Regions from separate parts of the Psychrobacillus sp. PGGUH221 genome, predicted to be linked through region 3. Evidence: riboswitches for the same ligand, from Rfam matches in the RefSeq annotation. Region 3 holds a riboswitch; each other region holds the start of a gene.
What was found. Region 3 has a riboswitch for lysine ahead of PGC35_RS13630 (aspartate kinase). Riboswitches for the same ligand answer to the same signal wherever they lie in the genome.

Region 1 (3,290 bases), on a different contig from region 3:
TCTTTAACCAATCTGGTTTACGTTGATGCTCTGATTTCGTTGGTTTACACGATGTCACTTCATATCGACCCCATTCTTTAAACTAACTACACTGTTGTCAATGTAACATATTATTTTAATTCAAACAACCTTCTCATTCCTAGTTTAACGCATGATTATAAAAAAACAGAGCTAGTTTTAGCCCTGTTTAAAGTCTTCTTTTTTTGATTTAAAATTCCACACTAAAAACAACATGTTTAGGATCAATACAACCGATACGAATCCTATAATAACAGATCCAGTTAAACCTAATATTAAATAACCGAAAGCAGCTATTACTGCGCTAGTTATGGCATATGGCAATTGTGTCATGACATGATCTATAACATTTACACCAGCCCCTGTTGCTGACATTATTGTTGTATCAGAGATTGGTGAACAATGATCACCAAAAACTGCTCCTGCTAAAACTGCAGACAATACAGGAAGCAATAGCTCGGGTTCTATTGCCATGATAATGCTAGCACCGATAGGGAGTAATATTCCGAAAGAACCCCATGATGAACCTGTTGCAAAAGCCATGATCGCTGTTAGGACAAATAGTAAGACTGGAATTACTCCAACCGGTATATTGTTTTCAGCAACTAAGTTGGCTAAATATTGGCCAGTTCCAATAGTTTCGATTAAAAATGATAATGACCATGCAAATATTAAGATGAATATTGCTGGTAACATGGAACTTATTCCAGTAACTAAAGCTTTCCAAATAAAATTAATCTTTGCTGTTGGATTATATTTTAGCTGACGTAAGTATAATAATACAGCGAGTATTGTAGCTAATAGTCCACTAATAAATAAAGAAATAGGAACATCCGTATTTTCAAAAACTACAAATATATTGAGTTCTTGATTTGAGTTTTGATAACCTGTCCAAAACATAGATAATAGAGTTATTACTATTAATGTAATTATTGGTAATAACAAGTCCTTAACTTCTCCATATTTGTTTTCTGGAAAATTACCTTGTAGCTCACCTGGATTAGGTTTACTTGTGTCGAATAACTTCCCTGTTTCTTTTGCAATCTTTTCATGCTTTCTCATTGGCATTAAATCAAAGTCAGTCCACGCCATAAAGAAAACGATGGCAAGGGTAGCGATAACATAAAAGTTCATAGGAGCCATTAACATAAAAGCTTCAAGAGGTGTATAGGAAGTAACCGCATGAGTTGCAAAAATAACACCCAATTGGCTTATTAAAAATGCTCCCCAACTTGAGACGGGCGCTATTACACACACTGGGGCAGATGTAGAATCAATAAAATAAGCTAATTTTGCTCGCGAAACGCGATGACTATCAGTGATAGGTCTAGCAATTTGGCCAACTGCTAAGGCATTAAAATAGTCATCTACAAAGATAATTATTCCTAGAAAAGCTGTCAGTAATTTGGAGCCTCTTCTAGTTTTGATTCGTTTAACAGCCCAAGCCGCAAAAGCTGTGCTTCCACCAGACAAACCAACTAAAGCAGTAATAATACCTAAAAATAAGATAAATAATAAAATGTAAATATTAGATGTGTTTAAACCTTCATCCCAAAAAGATACTTTAAATGATTCCCATAGCAAAAGTAAAGAATCTACCGGGTCAAAGCCTTCTACTAAAAGAGAGGCAGATACAATACCAACTCCGAGTGATAATAAAACTCTTTTCGTTACAAGAACCATAATGATTGCTAATAATGGTGGTAGTAAAGAAAATATAGTACTTTCCAAAATAGTTTCCTCCTTTTCAGGCGGAGGCACAGAACAGTAAACAAAAAGGCCAACCAAAAAGAATGGCTGGCCTCTACTATAGAATTCAAGATTACACTTTCATTCATACTCTGTAGCTCACCATTTATATGATTCCATATAAATGGCAGTGTTATTCCTCTTTAAAATAACCCCAACTAAATGTTATAGGACAAGAACATTTAGTTTCGGCACTGCTTCCTTTCCTAAACGATCTACGTTGTCATCCTCACGTATAGTACTATTAAGCAATGCAGCCTCTACCTATTCATTTTGCATCTATTACTTTAACATCAAAAGTAAGCTCTTGCAATCATTCTTGTTTTGGTAATGGATTTATTGGTACTTCGACAGAAGGAGCGTTTCCACCTTCCCCTTTTGTATAAATTTGTGGAACCTGACCTTGAATTAAACCCATTGCGACCGGAATCCTTTGTTCGACCGTACTCATTTTACTGGCAAGTGGAACAATTATTTGGACGTTTACTTTTAATAGAATACTTATCTCTACAAAGGCATTGTTTATTCCAAACTCATCAATACTTTGTTCAACGGTTGATTGAACGTTTCCAATCACATGAAATCGAATGGGAATCTTTGGACCTAAGTTTCCGATTAGGGGTATATTAGCTGCCTGCCCCATTGGTACAAAAAATACGACCCCACCTTGATCTTCCATTGTTTGTTTATCATACTCAATATCATCTAAATAAGGTAAACTTGATAGATTACCCTTTTCCGCTTGCTCTAAATGAGATTGCACTAAACTTTGGGTATCAGACAAAACTCGATTAATTATTTCCGTGTTAAATTTTGTCGTCACCATATTATTAGCACTTTCGGATGGAACATGCTCAATAATGTCATTTACATCTAACACATTAGCAATTCTAGTATTAATCGCTTTACTTATCACCATGGAAGCAATTTTGTTCGTCTGTACCTCTGCATATTGCAGATAAGTTGGAGTTAAGCGAGCATTGATCCAATAAAACAAACCCGCTACAGAAAGGATAAAGCAAGCTAGAAAAATGGCTAATTTACGCTGCATATTTAAAAACTTGATTCTTTTCTTTTTACGATAGAACAACAAAAAAAAATCCCCCTAGTTATTTATATGTAACTGGAGGATTTTAAATGACTATATTTCATTTTTTTGGGCGTACCACTTTAACACGTCCCGTATGAATTCAGGCATAAAATACTGCTTCGTCGCAAATTTAAAGGCTGGAAAGAAATAGCCAAACGTGAACATATCTAGTGTTGCAAGATAATAGGTTTTTTCAAGTTTAACGAGTTCTCCTTTTACGTATACATCGCCTTCTTCATCCTCGTATAGCTGGTTAAATTGCATTGCACCCAAATATTTCCCTCTGAATCCTAAACCTTTTACTTCAAGAAGGGGCCACTTTTCATTTTTGGATAACTCAACGGTTTCCATCAATTCTGCTCCAGTTAAACTTACAACACATGGATTAATGGGATGAGGAAGAAGTCTATGCAAATCACCAGCAGTAACAATC
Region 2 (3,290 bases), on a different contig from region 3:
AATTATCGGCCGAAGAAAAGGCTATCTGGAAGTTAATAAATGAAGGGTAAGCTGATTGAATGGTTAATAGTTGAGGGTAGAAAAAATCTTTTAACTATTATGCAATATAATCTTCCTTAGGAATGTCATTAGGAAGCTTTTTGCTATAATATTTACCTTTTGTAAAAATGGCTAAAATCACGGTGAGAATAGCTGCTAGAAGTGCTGCGAAGAATGCCGCAGTACTTTCCAGAAATGATCCCATATAACCTAGTGCGGCTATCGTACCTAAACCACTTGAGATAAGTAAAGATACTACTCCAACAGGATTCCATTTATATAAATATTCGTGTCGAGCCTCGTAATAACCTGGCCCAATTTTTAATAGTTTTTTCACGATCATGGCATCCGTAACTAGAATCGATGCCCAAGCGAGTAAAAAGACTCCTTGGAATGTCATGGCTGTATCTAAATGATCCACAATACCACCTAACATCAAGCAAATTGCACAAATACCTGAGACAACAACCCAAAATCGTCTGCCTGGTGTAAATCTAAATACGTTCTCGAAGAAGTTAGAAAGTGATAGGGAACTACTGTATATATTGGTAACGTTAATTCTAAGCTGAGTTAACATAGTGAATAATACGCCACCTAAACCTAAGAGTAGAACGATATAAACACCTGGATTTGGTTCACCTAAACGAACACCGAACCATATACCAAGACCACCCATAACTCCAAAACAGAAAATTTGTGGAATAAAACCAATTGCAAAAGATCCAATTTTTAAATCCTTTGGTTTAAGAAAACGTGCGTAGTCTGAAGAGAGTAATGCTGTCAGACCCATTATTCCGTGTTGCATTCCTATACAAAGTAGTAAAGCTTGGCCACCCACCTGTACTCCTTCTGGCATATACGTCCAAAATGCTCCTTCATAAACCGTTGGAGTGAAAAAAGACATTATGATGGCACACAATAAAAAAATACCGAAAATCGGTAAAGACCATTTTTGTAATTTATCTAGTTGTTTAATACCAAACCAATTTAATGGAATAACAATAGATCCGAAGAAAATGATTAGTGCCCATTCAGGTAGGGCGGGGAAGAAGGTGTGAACTGCGGAAACTAAAATCAGGCCTTCAAAGGCACAGTACATGATAAAGTTTGTTGCATAAATGAATGAGGTTAACGATGCACCTATGTAACCAAAACCTCCGCCTCTTGATAATAAGTTAACGTTCATCCCGGATTTGGCTGATAGATAAGCTATGAACGTTCCGAGTATACCGGCAACGATTATCGCATATATGGAGGATATGATAGCATTTATAGCCCCGAATTGAAGTGCCATAACGCTTCCCATTTGAAAATAAAAAATTGCCGTTGCGATACCAAATGTGATATTGGTAATACTAAACCAACCCATCTTCCTTTGGTCTCGAGGCACTCGATCTAATGAAAAATCATCTTTCATTTCTTCTGACACTTTGTGATCTGCGACTTTGACAGATCCCATAATATCAACTCCTTTTATATATTAATTCATAAAACAACTCACTTCCATTTGTTTGATAAATTCGTCTACCACTTCATCCATAACCTATTATAACAGTAATGCCAACGTTTTTTAAAAATAACGATTGAGATTAGTTAGCTAGAGTTTATTATTTCCTTTAGCGTTTGAAAAAATGTATTTACTTTTAAAAGATTATTTTCAATTCAGAAACTTGTTATTACTTCTAGAATGATTGACAGATAGTATTTCTTATTGTAGACTATGGACAATAATTAAATACGACCTCACTTATGTAGTGGGGTAGAGGCGCGATATTTAACAGTCCTTAGTGGAGTTTGAGAAGCCATGATTCTAGGGAGAAGGAAATGTCGCCGAAGTTTGTAATAGTTCTCGGTATTACTTGCTGGGTCTGTAGTGAATAACTACAGGACTGTCCGCTATAAACATCCCGGTTTATAGTGGTGTGCTATCTCATTTGGGAAAAGTAGAGGATTTAGGGCAACTATACATATTGCGACCTGAGTTCATCTCAGGTCTTTTTTTATGTAAGTTGTCCTTTTTTAGTAGTTAAAAACATAATCATATATAAAAGGAGAGAAATAGAATGAAAAACAAACTAATAGTTTTAGTAATGTTCGTGTCTATCATGATGCTTTTAGCAGCATGTGGGTCAAGTAATACAGAAAATACAGAATCATCATCTTCTAAAGGTGACGACAACACTTTTACAGTTGGTATGGAAGCAGGATATGCTCCATTCAACTGGACTCAATTAGATGATTCAAACGGCGGTGTAAAAATTGACGGCAATGCAGAATATGCAGGTGGATACGATGTAGAAATTGCCAAAAAAATTGCTGAAGGATTAGGAAAAGAGTTAGTTATTGTGAAAACAGAATGGGACGGACTAGTTCCATCCTTAGAGTCAGGTAAAATCGATGCAATTATTGCAGGTATGTCACCGACAGCTGAACGTAAAGAAACAATCGACTTCTCTGAAAACTATTACACTTCTAACTTTGTAATGGTAGTTAAAAAAGGTGGACCTTATGAGGGAGCTACTTCTATTCAAGATTTTAGCGGGGCAAAAGTGTCAGGACAATTAAATACTTCACATTATGGCGTAATAGATCAAATTAAAGGTGTAGAAAAACAACCAGCAATGGATAACTTCCCTGCAATGCGTGTAGCACTAGAGTCTGGAATGCTAGATGGTTATGTTTCTGAACGTCCAGAAGGAATAAGTGCTTCATCAGCGAACGAAAACTTTGCGATGGTTGAATTTACCGATGGATTTGTTGCGGATGAAGAAGAAACAGCAGTTGCAGTTGGACTTAAAAAGGGCAGTGACTTAACAAAACAAATTAATGATATATTGGCGGGCATTTCAGAAGAAGATCGTCAAAACATTATGGATACTGCCATTAAAAATCAACCCGCTTCTGAATAAAGATGAAGTGATACCGGCTGCATCTCTTTGCAGTCGGTTTAATTTTTGAGGAGGATAAGTATGAGCATTGAGTATATAATATCAATGGTTACCAATAACTGGCCGATGTTCCTACGTGGAGCAGGGATGACGCTCTTAATCTCTATCATTGGTACAATCTTTGGAGCCATTATTGGTTTGCTGGCAGGAGTTATTCGAACAATCCCTATGCCAGAACGAAAAGTAAAACGAATTTTCTTGAAGATAGTAAATGCAATTCTAACGATGTATATTGAATTTTTCCGTGGTACACCGATGATTGTACAAGCGATGGTTATCTATTATGGTTCTGCTTTAGCTTTT
Region 3 (3,290 bases):
TGACGAACAGCAAAAGAAAAATGGAATCGTCACTTTTCAAGTTAAATGGGACTTAAAAACTACTATTTTATAATGATGCAAAAAAGCAATGTACGAAACCGTACATTGCTTTTTTGTTTGTTATGCAATCTCTAAACCAAATTCATTGTGTAAGGCGTTAGCCGCTGAAATCATATCCGTTTGAGGTACGACGACAGATACTTTTATTTCCGATGTGCTTACCATCTTCACAGGAATATTTTCTTTTCGAAGACGATCGAACATTTGGGCAGCAACACCGGGATTAGAAACCATACCCGAGCCAACGATTGAGACTTTTGCCAGTCCTACTTCAAAGTCAGCGAATGTAAAGCCAAGATTTTGTTTATTGGATTCCAAAACCGTAATCGCTTCCGCTAATGATTCTTTTTTGATAGAAAATGAAACTGCTGGTTTTACACCGTCTACTATCGACTGCACGATTATATCAACATCTATATGATTTGCTGCAAGTGTCGTAAATATAGATGCTAAAGACCCATTAAACGGTACTTCATATTCGATTGTTAAACGGACTATATCGGATTCAAAAGCAACTCCTCGAACAACTAAATTATTTTCCACATCGATTTCCTCCTTTAAAATTGTACCCTCTTCCTCACTAAAGCTTGGGCGTACACGTAATGGTATCTTGTAGTTTTTTGCAAATTCAACTGCTCTTGGATGTAATACACCTGCACCTAAGTTGGCAAGTTCTAACATTTCATCATATTCAAGTTGCTCCAGTTTCCGAGCATTTTTGATATATCGGGGATCTGAAGTATATATTCCATCTACATCTGTGTAGATATCACAAATTTCTGCCCCAATAGAAGCTGCAATTGCTACTGCGGAGGTATCTGAGCCACCTCTACCGAGTGTTGTAATTTCTCCCTGTGTGGAAATACCTTGAAAACCTGCAACAATTACTACCTTTTCTTCCGAAAGTTTGTCCAAAATTTTGGAAGGATCGAGCGTAAGGATTTTGGCATTTCTATGTACATCATCTGTCTGTAATCCTGCTTGCCATCCAGTTAAAGAAACTGCATCTATGCCTAATGCACTTAATTTGATAGCCAATAGAGACATGGTGATTTGTTCTCCTGTTGATAGAAGCATATCCATTTCCCTTTTTGATGGTGCATTCGATAACTCGTTCGCCAAATCCACTAGTTCATCTGTAGATTTTCCCATTGCTGAGACAACTACTACAACCTCATTACCTTTTTCTTTCTCCTTTTGAATTCTTCTAGCAACGTTAGCAATTTTTTCTGTAGTGGCAACGGAAGTACCACCAAACTTCATTACGATTTTACTCATGAACATCTTCTCCCTTATTTCATTATCTATCAATGCAACCGCCTATGTTTGCATCATAATAAGGCGCTGGAGTTGGGACGATAACTAAATAAAAAAAGCTTCTCACATATTGTGAAAAGCTTTGTCCCATACACGGTCAAAAGAATTGTCCATGTGAGATAGCCCTCCAGAATATTGCATTCTGACAATTCTACATTTATTAAATGCAGAACCAACATAAGAAAAGGAAAAGCTTTTCTATGTTTCGGCGAACGACCCTTTCCTCAACCATCACAGGATCTTTTCATCCTTCTGCTGAGTACTCTTGTCAATTCGCACCTCTATCTTCACTTAAAGTGAATATTAAATTGTTACAACCATAACATAAGATTATTCAGAAGACAATAACTTTTTCTGAAAATGAGCTATCATTATATCTGCTAACTTTTCAGGAAGCCCTGCATCCATGAATTCTTCTTTACTAGCCGCTTGCATTTTCTTAATGGAACCAAAATGCTTTAATAATAAGGTCTTTCTCTTTGGCCCAATTCCTTCGATACCATCTAACGAAGAAGCAATTGTATGTTTTCCACGCTGTTGTCGATGAAATGTAATTGCAAAACGATGTACTTCATCTTGTATTCGCTGTAATAGGTAAAACGCTTCACTTGTTCGTTTCATCGCTATAATTTCCATTGGATCTCCAAATAACAACTGGGAAGTTTGATGTTTTCCATCTTTCGCAAGACCTGCAATGGGAATATCTAATCCTAATTCATCTTCGATAACCTCTCGTGCAGCCTCTATTTGACCTTTTCCACCATCAATAATGATTAAATCAGGCAAAGGCAAGTTTTCTTTTAAAACTCTCGTGTATCTTCTTCTTACTACCTCACGCATCGCTCCATAATCATCATGTTTGGCAGCTGTTCTTGTTTTATATTTTCGATAATCTTTTTTATATGCTCTACCATCTACAAAAACAACCATTGCTGATACTGCATCCGTTCCATGTATATGCGAATTATCAAAAGCTTCAATTCGACTTGGAATTGCGATACCCATTAAGTCGCCTAATTCTTCTACAGCACCAATAGTACGTTCTTCTTGTCTCTCAATAAGATGAAATTTCTCATTCAAAGCCAACACTGCATTTTTCTCTGCGAGATCTACTAAATTCTTTTTGGTTCCTTTTTGAGGTATTATGACTTTCATTTCTAGTAATTCAGTTGCTAAATGCAAATCTGTACTATTTGGCACAAAAATTTCTCTTGGCTTGATATGTTCTGGTTTTGCATAAAACTGACCTAAAAATGTTAGAAACTCTTCCTCGGGATCGCGATAAATAGGAAATAAAGAAACATCCCTTTCGATTAACTTCCCTTGTCGAACAAAGAATACTTGGACACACATCCATCCTTTGTCAACGGAATACCCAAATACATCTCGACTAGTAAAGTCATTCATTGTCATTTTTTGTTTTTCCATCACTTGTTCAATATGAGATATTTGATCTCGATATTCCTTAGCACGCTCAAATTCTAAACTTTCGGCAGCAGCATTCATTTTTTCCGTCAGATTATTCTTCACAGTTGTATGTCCGCCATTTAAGAAGCTAGATATCTCTTGAATTATTTCGTTATAAGTGGATTCCTCTATTTTTTTCACGCATGGTGCTAGACATTGTCCCATGTGATAATATAGGCAAACACGATTAGGCATTTTCTGACATTTACGTAATGGATATAATCTGTCCAATAGCTTTTTTGTTTCATGAGCTGCGTGAGAATTAGGATAGGGGCCAAAATATTTCCCTTTATCTTTTTTAACCTGTCTTGTAATAATAAGTTTAGGGTTCTTTTCAGCTGTAATTTTAATGTATGGGTACGTCTTATCGTCCTTTAGCATGATATTATACTTTGGGTCATGTTTTTTAATAAGATGAAGCTCGAGTATTAATGCTTCTAATTCAG

Region 1: linked by a shared signal. The riboswitch ahead of PGC35_RS15435 (Na+/H+ antiporter NhaC family protein) and the one ahead of PGC35_RS13630 (aspartate kinase) in region 3 are both predicted to bind lysine.
Region 2: linked by a shared signal. The riboswitch ahead of PGC35_RS17095 (transporter substrate-binding domain-containing protein) and the one ahead of PGC35_RS13630 (aspartate kinase) in region 3 are both predicted to bind lysine.

What each region holds. Positions count from the first base shown of each region.
Region 1 is NZ_JAQMHQ010000009.1:40,729-44,018, forward strand. Features, by position in the region: gene lipA (lipoyl synthase) at 1-58, opposite strand, end outside; gene PGC35_RS15435 (Na+/H+ antiporter NhaC family protein) at 178-1,749, opposite strand; lysine riboswitch at 1,855-2,038, opposite strand; gene yunB (sporulation protein YunB) at 2,081-2,860, opposite strand; gene PGC35_RS15445 (bifunctional metallophosphatase/5'-nucleotidase) at 2,909-3,290, opposite strand, start outside.
Region 2 is NZ_JAQMHQ010000010.1:85,641-88,930, forward strand. Features, by position in the region: gene PGC35_RS17090 (purine-cytosine permease family protein) at 98-1,498, opposite strand; lysine riboswitch at 1,792-1,975, shown strand; gene PGC35_RS17095 (transporter substrate-binding domain-containing protein) at 2,103-2,948, shown strand; gene PGC35_RS17100 (amino acid ABC transporter permease) at 3,009-3,290, shown strand, end outside.
Region 3 is NZ_JAQMHQ010000007.1:234,444-237,733, reverse strand. Features, by position in the region: gene PGC35_RS13635 (YslB family protein) at 1-73, shown strand, start outside; gene PGC35_RS13630 (aspartate kinase) at 121-1,338, opposite strand; lysine riboswitch at 1,490-1,669, opposite strand; gene uvrC (excinuclease ABC subunit UvrC) at 1,708-3,290, opposite strand, start outside.